Regions from separate parts of the Paenibacillus sp. FSL R7-0297 genome, predicted to be linked through region 1. Evidence: riboswitches for the same ligand, from Rfam matches in the RefSeq annotation. Region 1 holds a riboswitch; each other region holds the start of a gene.
The links. Region 1 has a riboswitch for cyclic di-GMP ahead of MKZ24_RS02120 (choice-of-anchor A family protein). Riboswitches for the same ligand answer to the same signal wherever they lie in the genome.
Positions count from the first base shown of each region.

Region 2: it holds a riboswitch for cyclic di-GMP, as region 1 does, so the genes downstream of both, MKZ24_RS16520 (thiamine pyrophosphate-binding protein) here and MKZ24_RS02120 (choice-of-anchor A family protein) in region 1, are expected to answer to the same signal.
Region 3: it holds a riboswitch for cyclic di-GMP, as region 1 does, so the genes downstream of both, MKZ24_RS32580 (PA14 domain-containing protein) here and MKZ24_RS02120 (choice-of-anchor A family protein) in region 1, are expected to answer to the same signal.
Region 4: it holds a riboswitch for cyclic di-GMP, as region 1 does, so the genes downstream of both, MKZ24_RS01315 (transglutaminase-like domain-containing protein) here and MKZ24_RS02120 (choice-of-anchor A family protein) in region 1, are expected to answer to the same signal.

Region 1 covers NZ_JBBPAQ010000001.1:497,763-501,752, reverse strand. Annotated here, with positions in the region: gene MKZ24_RS02125 (hypothetical protein) at 423-800, opposite strand; cyclic di-GMP riboswitch class I at 1,614-1,706, shown strand; gene MKZ24_RS02120 (choice-of-anchor A family protein) at 1,788-3,446, shown strand; gene MKZ24_RS02115 (hypothetical protein) at 3,465-3,990, shown strand, end outside.
Region 2 covers NZ_JBBPAQ010000001.1:3,780,475-3,784,464, reverse strand. Annotated here, with positions in the region: gene MKZ24_RS16525 (methyl-accepting chemotaxis protein) at 1-1,009, shown strand, start outside; cyclic di-GMP riboswitch class I at 1,513-1,609, shown strand; gene MKZ24_RS16520 (thiamine pyrophosphate-binding protein) at 1,728-3,371, shown strand; gene MKZ24_RS16515 (carboxymuconolactone decarboxylase family protein) at 3,423-3,785, shown strand; gene MKZ24_RS16510 (hypothetical protein) at 3,986-3,990, shown strand, end outside.
Region 3 covers NZ_JBBPAQ010000001.1:7,513,557-7,517,546, forward strand. Annotated here, with positions in the region: gene MKZ24_RS32580 (PA14 domain-containing protein) at 1-2,091, opposite strand, end outside; cyclic di-GMP riboswitch class I at 2,105-2,185, opposite strand; gene MKZ24_RS32585 (sugar phosphate nucleotidyltransferase) at 2,323-3,696, opposite strand.
Region 4 covers NZ_JBBPAQ010000001.1:318,352-322,341, forward strand. Annotated here, with positions in the region: rRNA gene MKZ24_RS01310 (16S ribosomal RNA) at 1-837, opposite strand, end outside; gene MKZ24_RS01315 (transglutaminase-like domain-containing protein) at 1,241-2,032, opposite strand; cyclic di-GMP riboswitch class I at 2,065-2,145, opposite strand; cyclic di-GMP riboswitch class I at 2,219-2,299, opposite strand; gene MKZ24_RS01320 (class D sortase) at 2,427-3,080, opposite strand; gene MKZ24_RS01325 (GtrA family protein) at 3,250-3,654, opposite strand; gene MKZ24_RS01330 (glycosyltransferase family 2 protein) at 3,644-3,990, opposite strand, start outside.

The DNA.
Region 1 (3,990 bases):
AATAAATAAAAATTTCATGCTTATCAGCTGTCAGCGGGTATCATAGGGATATTCAGCGGGTAATCTTCTTATATATATGGAAAGCGGACTCTGCGGTGGTATGCTGCAGGAGCCAGGGCAGAAATGCCGGGAAGGAGCGTATGCATAAGAGATGGGCAGCCTTCTTATCGCATGGCTTTGTATGCTTTGTTTGTTTATTGTGTTTAAGGATCAGGTAAGCCGGAAGATCCTGTATCCCGTAGCGGCTGTGGTTATCTGCGGTACGCTTGGGTATTGGACGATTTTAATGTAATCTTTATCTGGGTATCAGCTTATTTTCAGGTAAGGGATGTAATAGGGTACCCTGAGGTCTTGCCAATCATGGCGGGCCTCTTTTTTATGGGGGAAGTAACGCCGAGAATTAACATAGCCAGAGTTGCTGTTCATCTCAAGGCGGTTGAGTCCGGAGTGCCAAGACCCAAATATCTGCGCATGCGGATAGTAGACTGGGCGGTAATGACATCATCCAGCAGCAGCATCCGTTCATGATAACCCCTGCAGACAAATTTGGCTTCAATGCCAACTTCCAGCTGCTGCTGTGCATAGACCTTCAGACCACGGGCTCTCATCTCGGTGCGGACATCCCGCAGGTCGGCTATGGCTGCACCCGCCGCTGTCCGGAGAACCTCAAGGTAAGGATCGGGTGTGCGCAGCTCTGCGGATAGGATGGAAGCATCGCGTTCAAAGGCGGATAAAATGAGCGGCAGCAAGATATACGATTTCACCAGCATATTGTCCTGGCTCTCTGCTCTGTGCATCAATCTCATCTCCTCCAACGAGAACGTATATTCGTAATTTAACCCGAAGTTCAAAAAAAATCAATGGTATTTAAAAAAAGAGGGCTGTTAATGTGACATAATTCACAATAAAATCGGGAAAATTATTTTATATTAAAATTGAAATAATAAAGTTGTAAATAAATCTGATTAAAAGGAGAATGGCAATGAGTCATGAAGGAAATCTCCGCCGCGGTTTATTGTTTGGGTTATTCCTTAGCGTTCCGCTTTGGGTATCAATGATTGGCTGGATTCAGCTGCTCTAAAAATGGATTTCTGCGTGTGCAGATTTCCAGCCCTCTACACAAACTCCCTAGATATGTCGATTAAAGACTGCTGTGAAAACAGATGAATCTCATAAGGCTTTTACTATATAAGAGCTCTCTTGTATGTCCGGAAACGGGTGGTGTCCTTAAGGAGGATGGCACCCGTTTCTTCAGGTTCACCATGTGAGGTTTGTTTAAGCGAAGATGGGGGGGGCGGGGAGAAAAAGTAGGACTAAAATACTAAATTTTGATATTTGAAATTTAAGGATAATAACTCTGTGAAAAGGAAAAAGTACTGCGGCGAATTAGTGGGATTATCGACCTTTTTCGTCAGGAAGGTATGTTTATAAATTGTATAAAGCCTTATGAATAAAGCGTTTTTTATTTTTTTCATCACAAAAATAGCTGTGAAATTAATTGGAAATATATTGACAATATGCCAAGTGGCATCTAAACTAAAGTTAGTTCTAAAGTAACAAATGTCACAGATTTCTGTTGGGTATTACATAAGCTTTTCCAATTTCATATCAATCATGTACAAACGCAAACCGTTTCGAAAGAGCGGGACGCAAAGTCAGGAATCTGATGCCCCTTAAGTCCGGGCTATGGTCGTCCGGCCGCCGTGAAGCTAACCCTTCGTGGCGGTCTTTTTTTGTTATAGTTTTGCGACGATTTCATAGAATAGTTGAATAGGAGGTGTAGATTATTGAGAAAAAAATTGCGAAAAGCGGCCGCCTGTATTCTGGCGGGCGTACTGACCGTAAGTAGCGCCTTCACTTGGGGGACGGAGGTAAGGGCAACAGCTGGTGTACCTTACAATCCAACGCCGGTCTTGGGGATTGCCGGGAATTTTAATGCTTTTATCTTTGACGATTTCACGCAAGACAATGATCAAATTGAAGGCCGTCTTGCAGCGGGAGGGAATATTACTCTCTCTGGAGGTTACGGGGTAGCCAGGGCCTACAGGAATTCTTCAGCCACAGACGTACTCGTTGCCGGTAAGAAGTTTAAACATTCGGGTAGCGGAGAAATCTACGGAAACGTTGTGTATGGGGACACCATTGAAGCCAATGAGCCTATTGTGAATATTATAGGCGCGAAGAAGCAGGGAAGCCCGATTGATTTCCCGGCTGAGAAGCAGTATCTGATCTCGCGTTCTGCAGCATACGGGGCATTGTCCGCTACGAAAGAAATTGGCAATAATAATTATGGAACACTTACAATAAGTGCGCCGGATCTTTTCAACGTAGTTCACCTGGATGCGGCAACGCTGGCGAATACAAACAATATTCAATTCAACATTGCCCAGAATGCCACGTTAATTATTAACATAAGTGGAGCTACGGTCAATGTACCAAGTTTCGCAATGAATAACGGCAAAGCAGGTCAAGTGTTGTTCAACTTCTACGAAGCGACCAAGGTGAATATTGCGTATACCACCTTTTTGGGGACGATACTGGCGCCTAAGGCGGATGTCAATTATTCCGGTGCAGAGCTATACGGAACGCTAATTGCCAAGTCTTTTGCCGGCGGAGTAGAAATGCACCTAGGAACATACCAGGGAGATGGACCGCCGCCAAGTCCGACGCCGACCGCAACACCAACCCCCAGCCCATCGCCAACACCAACCGTAACACCAAGCCCTACACCAACAGTGAAACCGACTGCAACGCCGACGGTGAAGCCAACTCCCACACCAACAGTGAAACCGACACCGACGGTAAAACCGACACCAACAGTGACGCCAACGCCGACAGTGAAACCGACACCAACAGTGATGCCAACGCCGACAGTGAAACCAACACCGACAGTGAAACCGACGCCGACACCTAAGTGTACTCCGTCGCCAACACCGACAGTGAAACCAACGCCGACAGTGAAGCCGACACCGACAGTGAAGCCGACACCGACAGTGAAGCCGACACCAACAGTGACGCCAACGCCGACAGTGAAACCAACACCGACAGTGAAACCGACACCAACAGTGAAACCAACACCGACAGTGAAGCCGACGCCGACACCTAAGTGTACTCCGTCGCCAACACCGACAGTGAAACCAACGCCGACAGTGAAGCCGACACCGACAGTGAAGCCGACACCGACAGTGAAACCGACACCAACGGTGACGCCAACGCCGACAGTGAAACCGACACCAACGGTGACGCCAACGCCGACAGTGAAACCGACACCAACGGTGAAACCAACGCCGACAGTGAAGCCAACACCGACAGTGAACGCCGACACCGACAGTGAAGCCGACACCGACACCGTGAAACCAACAGAAACCGACACCACCAACAGTGACGCCAACGCCGACACCAACCAGACAACGCCAACGGTGCACCGCCAACACCCGACACCGTGACGCCAACCGACACCAACGGTGCACCGACACCAACGCCAACGCCGACAGCAGCACCAACACCAACGCCAACGGCAACCAACGCCAACGCCAACAGGCACCAACATCAACCAACGCCGGCACCAACGTACACCAACAGCAGCACCGACACCAACGCCAAGCCAACACAACGCCAACACCGACACCAACGCCAACAACGGCACCGACACCAACGCCAACAGCGTGCACCAACGCCAACGGCGCACCACCAACGCCAACAGCAGCACCGACACCAACGCCAACAGCAGCACCGACACCGACGCCAACGGCAGAGCCAACACCGACACCAACGGCAGCACCAACACCAACGCCAACGGCGGCACCAACACCGACAGTAGAACCAACGCCAACATCAACAGCAGCACCGACACCAACGCCAACGGCAGCACCGACACCAACGCCAACAGCAGCACCGACACCACGCCAACAGCAGCACCAACACCGACCAACGCCAACACCAACGCCAACGGCGGCACCGACACCAACGCCAACGGCGGCACCGACACCA
Region 2 (3,990 bases), 3.3 Mb from region 1:
CTTCACCAGCCGTGCAGACGAGAACGGATCAATGGGCGACATCAGCCGCTCCTTCAACACTATGATCGATAAATTGAAGAAGATCCTAACCGATGTTTCACAGCTTACCCGCCAGGTTATGGATGCCAGCCGGGGTATTGAGGACAAGAACCAGAACCTTAAGATCGTAATGACACAGGTAGCCTCCTCCTCCAACGAACTTGCCCTGGGTGCGAATGAAATCTCGGTAGATATTGCCGACATGACGGAATCGATCAAAGATATCGAAACTAAAGTCTCCAATTATACGAACTCCACCAAAGAAATGAATAAACGCTCCACCCATACGCTGGAGCTGGTTGAAAAGGGACGCCAGTCCGTGGACACTCAAGCCGAAGGCATGCGGAAGAATATCCAGGCTACGCAAAAAGTAGCAGATACGATCGAAGCACTCTCACAGAATGCCCGCGGGATTACCATGATCACCAAGACCATCACGGAAATTGCCGAACAAACCAATCTTTTGTCACTTAACGCCTCTATTGAGGCTGCACGCGCAGGTGAACACGGACGTGGTTTCGCAGTAGTAGCCCAGGAGGTCCGCAAGCTTGCCGAAGAATCAACCGCCTCCACCAAGGAAGTATTCGGGCTGGTCCGTAGCATCGAGGCCGATATCAAGCAGGCTATCGATAATATCGCTATTAATGAAGAGGTTGTTCAGGTGCAGAACGAGATGATTACGGAGACCGCACATATTTTCGCGCAAATCGTACATAGTGTGCAATACATAACCGAGCAGATCTCCTCCTTCTCCGCAGAGAGTGATCTGATGCTGGAGAGCGCGCTCAAGATCTCTGGAGCGATAGAGAATATCTCAGCCATTACCCAGGAGACAGCAGCAGGTACCCAGGAGGTATCCGCAGCGATGAACGAACAAATTCATGCCCTGCAGTCCGTAGCGGAAGAGACCGATAAAATGACACAATCTGTCTTCCAGCTGCAAAAAACAATCCATATTTTCAAATTCTAGCAGCAGCCCAAAGAGACCTTTTCCACAGAGCAGTCTGAGGGAAAGGTCTCTTTTTGGCATGAAAAAAAAGATTGTGATGTAATATTCACAAAGTGTTAAAATAGTGCATAACGTAAAAAAACCGCCTTTGCACTTCTTTACTGCTAATTCTTTATTACTAATAAACTAACATAATTTCAAATTTTAATTACCCATTTCTTAAGACCTATTCCGGGGTTCTACCAGCCTATAATTTTAATACATCCGCATGGTTTCATGAGGTTCCTATAATGTTATGAGGCTTATGGCTTATGCAGATTAACCCCTGCTCTTTTTCCGCATTTGCATTATAAGACTTTGGCCTTCCAGACGCATCCATTTTCAAAAGTTTGAATATCTATTATTTCATCTCCTATTACTTCTGAATATTCGCCAAATTTCGCGTTTTGTTGCACAAGGCTTATTGACAAAAGGCGAGCGAGGAATATATTGTAAAGGAAAATTATCCTTCGCTGTATTGATAACAACATAAGAGGCAAAATTCACCGAAAGGGAATGACGCAAAGCCATGGATCTACAGTCTCACTTTTCCGGTGAGATCATGACAGCCAGGTTGCTGAAAAACTATGAACCCCCCGGGAATCCGGTTCAGTAATGGTGATTCGTGCAACAGGCCTGTGCTCCTATTTCGAGTACAGGTTTTCTATTGCTAGCATACAATCAAAAAACAACTTGTGGGGTGGATGTTCTGAAGACAGTTGCAGATTATATGGCGGAAGCATTACGCGATCTTGGGGTAACACATTCTTTTGGTATTATTGGCAAGTCCATTTGTCCTATAGCCCTCAAGCTTGTTGACTATGGCATTGAGTTTATTCCCGGCCGACATGAGTCCAGCTCCGGCTTTGCAGCAGGCGGCTATGCACTGAAAACAGGCAGTCTCGGGGTAGCCTTCGGCACCTCCGGTCCAGGCGGAACGAACCTGCTAACCGCAGCAGCACACGCCAAAGCCAACAATCTCCCGGTACTATTCATTACAGGCCATCAGTCCATTAAAGAGCTGGGTATTCCCCAGTGTCAGGATTCTACATCCTATCTCTCTGATTTGGCGGACATGTTCAGACCAGCCACTCTTTTCAGCAAGCTGGTTGAACGCGGCGACCATTTCAGTACAATTTTCAATCATGCCCTGTCTATCGCCCTTGGTGACAAGAAAGGACCTGTTCATTTATGTATTCCGTTTGATGTTCAGACCGAGCGCCTTGAAGAATGCCGGATTGTCCTGCCGCAGCGGGAAAAGCTCGTCAGCTACGCCAACTACGAACGGTTCATTTCAGCGATCAATGCTTCCAGCAGACCTCTGATCATTGCGGGTAAAGGGGTTAACCGCTCCGGTGCGCACAAGGAACTGGTTCAATTGGCCGAGACGTTCAACATACCTGTAGTAACCTCTCCCGGCGGTAAAGGAGCCATTGCTGCGGATCATCCGCTCTATCACGGTCCTGTGGGCGTTGGGGGATGTACGCACGGGGATGAGATGTTGAACAACAGTGATCTGTTTATCGTGCTTGGTTCGCGTCTGAGTGATATGACCATATGCAATCTGAAGAGGGAGAATCATCCGGATCAGCTGATCCAGTTCGATGTTGATCCTACTTTTGTTGGTAAAATACTGACTTCCCGCACTCTTTCCGTCGGCGGCGATTTGCGTGACAACCTGGAGCTGTATCTCAGCAAGGTTGATCCGTCCACCATAACCAGACGTGAAACAGAGATCTCCAATCATTATACTGAAGAGCTGCCAGTGCTGCCCAAGCTCTCGCTGGCTTCGGTAATGAGCACGATGAGCGATTTGATTCCATACAACAGCAGTGTGTTTGTTGATGACGGCAGCCACGGCTTCAATGCGGTCAAATGGTTCAACGTGAAGAAACCGGGGAGCTTTGTATTTGATGCCTACTTTGCCTGCATGGGGAATTCAATCGGCATGGCCATCGGTGCCAAAACTGCTTCGCCGGAAGAGACGGTCTTCTGCATTACCGGTGACGGCTGTTTCATGATGCTCGGAACTGAAATTAACACAGCGGTTTGCAAGAATATCCCGGTTATTTTCATCGTTGTGAACAATATGCAGCTGGATATGGCACTTAAGGGTATGGAAAAAACAACAGGACGTATCGATGGAACCATTTTCGAAGTCCCTATGGATGCAGTGAAATTTGCTGAGTCCCTGGGAGCCGCCGGCTTCCGCGCAGAGACGCAAGAGGAGTTTGCCTCTGCAATCAGCCAAGCAGTTGAACTTAACCGCGTAGCCGTTATTGAGCTGTTGACCGACCGTGACGAAATGCCTCCTACGGCCCACCGTACACTGGATCTCAACTAGGCTGTAATTTACTGATTCTCTAACTTACTATCAGGAGGCAAACAAGTGAATATGAACGTAGACAGTGGACTGGATCATTTCACCAATCTTTCCGGGGACTATGGGGCCAAAGCCCTAGCTCCTATTAAAGAGCATTTTCCCGAATTAGCCGAGTATATCATGGGCAATGCATACGGTGATATTTTTCAGCGGACCACCATCGGCTCTGACTGGAAAGAAATTGCTGTCATCTCTTCTTTGATCACCATGGGACAATTTGAGCAGTTGGGTGTTCACTATGTAATGGCGCTTCGCGTGGGGATGACCGTAGATCAAATCAAAGGTATCCTGCTTCATCTGACACCTTGTATCGGCGCACCCAGAGTGATCTCGGCGTTCAATGTTCTGCTGCAGACGCTGGAAGATATTCGTTAATTAATAGCATAATATTACATCATTCGACTTATGTATTGCGTAATCAAGAAAGTTCTGGTTATAATGAAGGCAAAATATCCCAAAACCAAGTTCACTTTGTCGAATATCGTCGCAGGAACGTAGTTTTTCGGGATATCAACATGATGAATCATCAGGTCACTCTGAATAGTCATGCAATTTAAATTACGGGAGAGATGAACATGGG
Region 3 (3,990 bases), 7.0 Mb from region 1:
GGCATCCGGCGTGCCTTGACGCCAGTTGAAGTCAAGCACTGCATCGGTACGTACCACTGCCGGGGCACCAGACAACGTCATATTATTGAAATATTCCGCAACCAGCCCGTTCACCGCCGGAGCCTCCGCCGTAAGATTCTCCGGCGTTGAACCTTCTGTCGGCGTTGGTGTCGCTGTTGGTGTTGGCGCCGCTGTTGGCGTCGGTGCCGCTGTTGGCACCGGTGTTGCTGTTGGCGTCGGTGCCGCTGTTGGCGTCGGTGCCGCTGTTGGCGTCGGTGCCGCTGTTGGCACCGGTGTTGGTGTTGATACTGGTAATGGCGTTGCTGTTGGTACTGGTGTTGCAGTCACTGCCGGAGCATCCAAGCCTGCTTTGCTGGCTGAAGAAGCAGCCGTGTTCACAAATAACGCGCTTGTAGGGACAGTTGCCTTCGCCTGGCTTGGACTCTGCCACATCAGACGGATATTGGCATCGCCTGCATTCTCGTAATACTCCACTTTGATATCATAGAGCTGGCCTGCTTGCAGGTTTATGCTTCCTGTACGCTCGGTACCGCTCTGTTTGGTCCAGCTGTTGATTACAGCTGTGCCGTCAATATAGACGCGGATACCGTCATCGGATGTAGTGATAATCTGATAGGTTTCACTGAAAGTCGGTTTGATCTGACCCGTCCAGCGGATAGAAAAGCTATCCACTCCGAGCTTCGCATCCGGCGCTGTCTGGCGCCAGTTAAAGTTCAGCAGCGCATCCTTCCGGACCAGAACCGGAGTGCCCGAAAGCGTCATGTTCTTGTAGTATTCCCCCTGAAGACCATTCTGAACGACGGGGGCCGTCACAGTATCATTGGAAGCAGGGGGCGTCGGGATCGGCATTGCAGTCGGTACCGGCATTGGTGTTGCTGTCGGTACCGGCGTTGGCGTTGCTGTTGGTACCGGCGTTGGCGTTGCTGTTGGTACCGGCGTTGGCGTTGCTGTTGGTACCGGCGTTGGCGTTGCTGTTGGTACCAGCGTTGGCGTTGCTGTTGGTACCGGCGTTGACGGAGCAAATGTGCCTGCTTTATAATCGTCCCGGGTCACCGTATAGCTGTCGCTCATGAAGCTTTTGATGGTAGCATCGGTATTGGTTTCATACAGCATTTTTCCCCAGCTCATCATATATACCCAATTTTTCTGGGAGAGCTGCAGCTTTGCCGTGCTTGGCATTTGTCCATTCTCGCCAATGGCAATCGGTTTGCCATTCGCAAGGGCAAGCAGGCCGTCATGGTATTTATTCATATAATCGTTCTCATATATATCTGCCGCGAGTACATCCACCTTGTCAGCCCCCGGATAGGTCAGCGCATAAGGATCAGACCAGGCATTGGGTGCATTGGGGTTCCATACCCACAGCAGGTTGTTTAATTTATGAACGTTCACGAAACGGTCATACATAATATTCCAAAGCGAAGCAAAGTTATTTTTCTTCCCCCACCAGAACCAGTTACCGTTCATTTCGTGGTAAGGTCTCCAGAGTACGGGAACACCAGCATCCCGCAGGCTTTTAAGTGAAACTGCCACTTTGTCCAGATCTGCAATCAATGCAGTGTACTGTGTTGTACCTGGAGTAATATATTTATTGAATTCCGCCTGGCTCAGCGGTTTCTGAACATTGGACCAGAGGTATGCGGTACCGGGCAGATTCTCATGAAAAGTCATGGCTACAATGCCGCCGCCCTTATACCAGTTGATCGCGCTGTTCACAACATTTCTGCGCTGCGCCGCTGCTGTACTTTCCGATTGCCCGCTAATTACGCCCAGTTCATACCCGTGAAGAGCAGCATATTGTCCGCTGGTTCCCTTCAGCTTGTTGCTGAATTCGTCCGGACTTTCCAGATAGTCATGTTGGCCGGTAATAATGCCTTTTCCAGTGATAGAATACAGATCGTCCAGCAATCTGACTGCTTCGGTTGAAGCCTCCGGATTAACGGGCGCTTTGGAACTAGATGCAGCTTCTGCAGATGAAGGCATTCCGCCGAGTCCCAGAGGTACTGCAGTCAATAAAAGGGCCAGAGACAGCACAGTGCACAGCAAACGAGACTTACGGTAAGTTATCAAAATCCATCTTCCTTTCGGTAGCCAGGCTGCCACTCTTGCGAAGGCCCTATAGCTTTGCGTCCCTATCTTTCGATTAGGTTTGCCTTTGTCGTATTGGAAGGATTAATCCCTCTTACCGTAAGTATCGTCTCTATTTAGTTTTAATTTAGAGCAAAAATGAATTTTTCTTAATAATTGGTTCTTAATACCTGTTTTGGATTTGTAACAATTGGTTATATAGATAGATTAGACCTACGAAATAAATTGCTGCAAGGCGATATCTTCCCAATCCAAGGTGATTCGGATGTTATCTTCCTCCACCAGCTCAGAGCCGGTCTGCACTTCGATAAATTCCATATCTGTCAATGCCAGGATCGCATGCTTGGTGCCTTCCGGAATCCGTACGACATCCCCCGCCTTTACATTATGCATTTTCTCATTGAGCACAATGCTGGCTTCACCGCTGACAATGGTCCAGATTTCACTGCGTTTGTGATGCAGCTGATAGCTGATATTTTTACCTTCAGAGATAAAGATCCGCTTCGTCAGCACCTCATTACCTTCCGCATATTTCACATAATCAATTACCTTGTAGTGGCCCCAGCGGCGTTCTTCGTACATCGGTCTTTGTTCAAAAGATTTCAGCACTTCCTTAATGCGCGGGCTCTCCGCCTTGTGCGTAACCAGAATTCCGTCCGGGCTGGCGGCGATAATCAGATCCTTCGCCCCGATCACGGTGATCGGAATGTCCAGTTCGTTGATAAGGCAGGTGCCTTCGGAATCTGCAGTGACGAAACCTTTGCCAACATGATTGCTGGTCATTTCTTCGGTCAGCGTATTCCAGGTGCCCAGGTCCTTCCAGAATCCGGCGTAAGGCTGAACCACGATATTCTCTTCTTTTTCTACCACCTCATAATCAAAACTGATGGAAGCCAGCAGTTTATACTGCTTCTGCAGTTCCTCATAGTTCAGTGGCAGTCCTTTGCGCTGCAGAATATCCAGCAGATACCCAAGACGGAAAGCAAACACGCCGCAGTTCCAGAGGGCGTTCCGACTGATTAGCTCCTCAGCCTGCTTGCGGTCCGGCTTCTCCTGGAAGTGGCTGACCTGCAGATACCCGCTCGCTCCCGCTTCGGCGCTGGTAGGAATGATATAGCCGTATTTCTCGGAAGCATGCTCCGGAACTACGCCCATCAGCGCCAGATTGGCGCCGCTCTCCAGCATCGTGCTCTCCAGCTGCAGAACGGTATCGAAGAAGGACGACTCCACATAAGGGTCGACGGGCAGGATGGCTACCGTCTCGCTTGGTGAAACACCGGCGATCGAATACAGGTATGCTGCAGTCAATGCAATAGCAGGGAAGGTATCGCGCCGCTCCGGCTCAACGATAATCGGCACCCCGCTGCCCAGCTGGCTCTGAATCATCTCTACCTGGCTGCGGCCGGTAGCCAGGTAGGACGATTCCGCCATCCCTGTCTCCTGCAGCTGTCTCCATACCCGCTGTACCATGGATTCCGGTTCACCTGCCGGGCTTTCCAGTACTTTCAGAAATTGCTTCGAACGTGAATCATTGGACAAGGGCCAGAGCCGTTTACCAGAACCGCCTGATAGAAGTACTAGTTTCATAAGTGAACCCTCCTAAGTTTATGTGATGTCGCGAAAATATCGGATTGTTATTGGGAGCTGCAGATTGCGGAAAAGCTTAATGCGCTGGCTGTTATGAGAGTCACTGCAAGGAATGTTTGGACTTTCGGCCGCTGTTGCCTCCGGATTTCCTGATTAGACCGCTCTTCGCGGTAGAAATCCAGAGACAAAGGCGGACGCTAACGCTCCTACAGTTCCAAAATTCCTCTCCGTTCCATTACATAACAGCTGGGGCTATTCGCTTCGCCCGCAGGCGAAGCTCCCGGCTAAAGATCC
Region 4 (3,990 bases), 180 kb from region 1:
GCACTCATCGTTTACGGCGTGGACTACCAGGGTATCTAATCCTGTTTGCTCCCCACGCTTTCGCGCCTCAGCGTCAGTTACAGCCCAGAAAGTCGCCTTCGCCACTGGTGTTCCTCCACATATCTACGCATTTCACCGCTACACGTGGAATTCCACTTTCCTCTTCTGTACTCAAGTCACCCAGTTTCCAGTGCGACCCCAGGTTGAGCCCAAGGTTTAAACACCAGACTTAAATGACCGCCTGCGCGCGCTTTACGCCCAATAATTCCGGACAACGCTTGCCCCCTACGTATTACCGCGGCTGCTGGCACGTAGTTAGCCGGGGCTTTCTTCTCAGGTACCGTCACTCCGGTAGCAGTTACTCTACCGGACGTTCTTCCCTGGCAACAGAGCTTTACGATCCGAAAACCTTCATCACTCACGCGGCATTGCTCCGTCAGGCTTTCGCCCATTGCGGAAGATTCCCTACTGCTGCCTCCCGTAGGAGTCTGGGCCGTGTCTCAGTCCCAGTGTGGCCGTTCACCCTCTCAGGTCGGCTACGCATCGTCGCCTTGGTGAGCCGTTACCCCACCAACTAGCTAATGCGCCGCAGGCCCATCCCCAAGTGGCAGATTGCTCCGCCTTTCATTCTCTCTTCAGGAGAGGAAAGAAATTATCCGGTATTAGCTACCGTTTCCGATAGTTATCCCAGTCTTGAGGGCAGGTTGCCTACGTGTTACTCACCCGTCCGCCGCTAAGTTCATTTGAAAGCAAGCTTTCAAATGAACTCCGCTCGACTTGCATGTATTAGGCATGCCGCCAGCGTTCGTCCTGAGCCAGGATCAAACTCTCCAAATTGTATTTAGAAAGAGCGATTGCTCATTTTGAAACATCTGACGAGAATTTTCATTCTCACGATGAAGTTTCTAAAGCGTACAAGACGCTGTGAAACTCATCATTTTTGGATCTCGCCGAAGCGATCTCCCACTCACTCGTTGTTCAGTTTTCAAAGATCAAGCTTGTTGTCAACGACGACTACCGCGTCACCAGCAACTCTTATAATATATCACGTTCATCCGAGTAATGCAAGCTTTATTTTGAATTCACTTATTTAAGTCATTTCTCATTAAGTTTGCCGCTCCAACAACGCTTACTTATAATACCCTATCTCTCTACTAAAAAGCAACCCTTTCCTAAATAAAAATAACCCGCTTAATAATTAAGCGGGTTATCCTCAATGAAACTATAAATGCATCTGCTCTTAGTAGAACTTAGCTGCAGTATATTTACTTGCTACTTTAACCAGATCTGCTGTTTTGCTGTTCTTGGCAAGTCCAGCATCAACTGTAGTATCAATAGTTACCCATTTGCCATTAAGGAACACTTCATTCCAAGCGTGGTAAGACGTCACATAGCTTGTGTTACCCATAACCAGTTTGGTAGGAATACCTTCACTGCGAAGCATAGTAGCGAATAAGGAAGCGTAGTCGTAGCAGATTCCTTTCTTGGAAACAAGAGTACTGTCGTTGTTAGGGATGTAATCTGTAGTTACACTGGAAGCCAGGGAATAATCATACTTCACATTGGCAACGATATAATTATAGATAGCCTTCACTTTGTCTTCATCTGATGTCAAACCTTGTGTAAGTTGTGCTGCTTTCAGAACTGCTTTATCGGAAGAACTCCATTTAACATTCTGTACGGAGCTCAGATATACTGCGTTGGCGTTGCTCAGGCTAAGATCTACCGTCTCGGAAGAAATTACTTTGTATTTGTTGCCGGTAGTGTTCTCAAGTACGGAAACCTTGTATGAACCGTTACCTTGTTGCAGCGGGAATGTTTCAGTTGGTTTGGAGGTGTACAAGTTGTAAGTGTAGCTGTTATTGTCTTTGGTGATCATCAGCTTAATCTTCTTATCCTTAGGAACATTATAAGATACTCCGATAACACCCTGATCCAGTTGACCTATGTTCAACCAGCCTGCATCTGCATTAGCAGCTTGAGCTGTACCTGTCTGCATCGACGTAACCACTACGAATAGTGTAACCAACATTAGATAGAACTTCTTCATTGGATAAAACCCCTTTCGGTAGCTGGCTGCCATCCTTACGGGAAGGCCCTTTAGCTTTGCGTCCCTACCTTTCGATAGGTTTGCCGTTATCGTATAAGCTTTATCTGTCCTTGCTTCTACCATAAAATGCTAGATATACAATAAGAACAAACAAAAAAAGCCTCTTCATTCGGTAGCTGGCTGCCATCCTTACGGGAAGGCCCTTTAGCTTTGCGTCCCTACCTTTCGATAGGTTTGCCGTTTATCGTGTATTAGCTTTATATAGTTATATCTTACCATATCTATTTCTATTATCAAGACCTAAATCACTAGATTTCTGCGAAAACAAATAAAAATTTTAAGTATTTTAAATTTTTCCGTCATCATTCTACAAACATCAGGATAACTTTGCGTGAATGATAAGTCTATGCGTTGGATTCACCAGCGGATCACAAGTAATGAGTGTAAGAATCTTGTCATCCTCATTCCCTTTCAATACGGATACATCGGTCGGTTCCACAATAGTTACATCATAAACTACATAATTGTATTCCTGCTTACCGGTTGTAACGGAAATAGCGTCCCCCACTCCGACTTCATTCAATCTATTGAACAGCCTTCCCGTAGTTCTTGATCTATGCGCTGCAATCGCAGCATTGCCAGTAGCGCCGAGCGGAGCCGTCTCCTTCATATGCGCAGCTGCATGCTTCATATTCGCCTTGGTGGCGCCTTCCAGTACAGGCAGCTTCAGATCTATTTTGTCGATTTTGATAATCGCCATCACCTTGCCTCCGACTTCAATCTCAGGCGCTGCAGAGGGTTCAGGCTCTTCCGCAGCCGACTCATCTGCCAGCAGCTGGGTTACTTCCGCGTAAGGCTTACTTAGATCAGCACTGGCCGGAGCTGAGGCAGACGGAACGATTTCACTGTAGGCCTGTTCAGCCTCTTCCAGCAGCTTTTGCTGCTGACGGTCATTGTACCATTCGCTTCCTTTGGGATAGAGCATAATTAGCACCCCGGCAAGTATAATCAAATAGGATAATTTCCGCATGACAATCGCCTCCGTAATATAGAATAGATGATACCCTTCCGGAATAATTAAGAAGCAATGCTTCTATATAACAAGTAGAAACGACTTTACCGTCCTTTTTAAGGACGGTACCGTTTCAGCGAGAAATAGAAGGTAATTTATAGCAGCAAGCATATAAATTCATATATTTTCAGAATACCCACTTCCGGCTTCCGAAGAAATTAATGATTACCGTAACAAATGTGACCAGCACTTTGGCGATCAGCACTTGAATACCGAGAGAATCGGTCAATATATGAATCAGCAGCACCGATATAACCAGCACCAACAGGTTCAGCACGATAAACCTGACCAGCTGCATCCGGTCGAAGCCCTCTTTATTGCCGATGTCCCTGTCACGGAAGGTTACCTTTTTGTTCCAGAAGAAGCTGTTGGCCGTACCGGCGCTATAGGAAATAATCTGCGCAGGGGTATTGATCATCCCAAGGGAATGCAGCAGTGTGAATACAGCAAAGTCAACCAATGTATTCAGCAGGCCTACCGCATTGAATTTCAGGAACTGGATGAACCCCGCACTCCATCTCTTATCTGGCATAATCGCTTTCCTTCCGCGTGTCTTCTATTTCCGCATCCGGATAGCCTTTGGTCTCACGCACAATATAGAGCGGTCTGTCCTTCGACTCATCATAGATCCGTCCGATATACTCTCCAATTACCCCCAGCAGCATCAGCACAATCCCATTGAAGAGCAGGTTCACGCCAACTATAGATGCCCATCCGGGTACGGTCCAGGAGGTAAAGATTTTTTGGAACAATACCAGGAACAGATAGATGAAGCTGGAAAAGGACAGAAAGAATCCGATATAGGATGCGATTTTGAGCGGTTTGTGGGAAAAGGAGGTGATGCCGTCGAGCGCAAACCGGATCATTT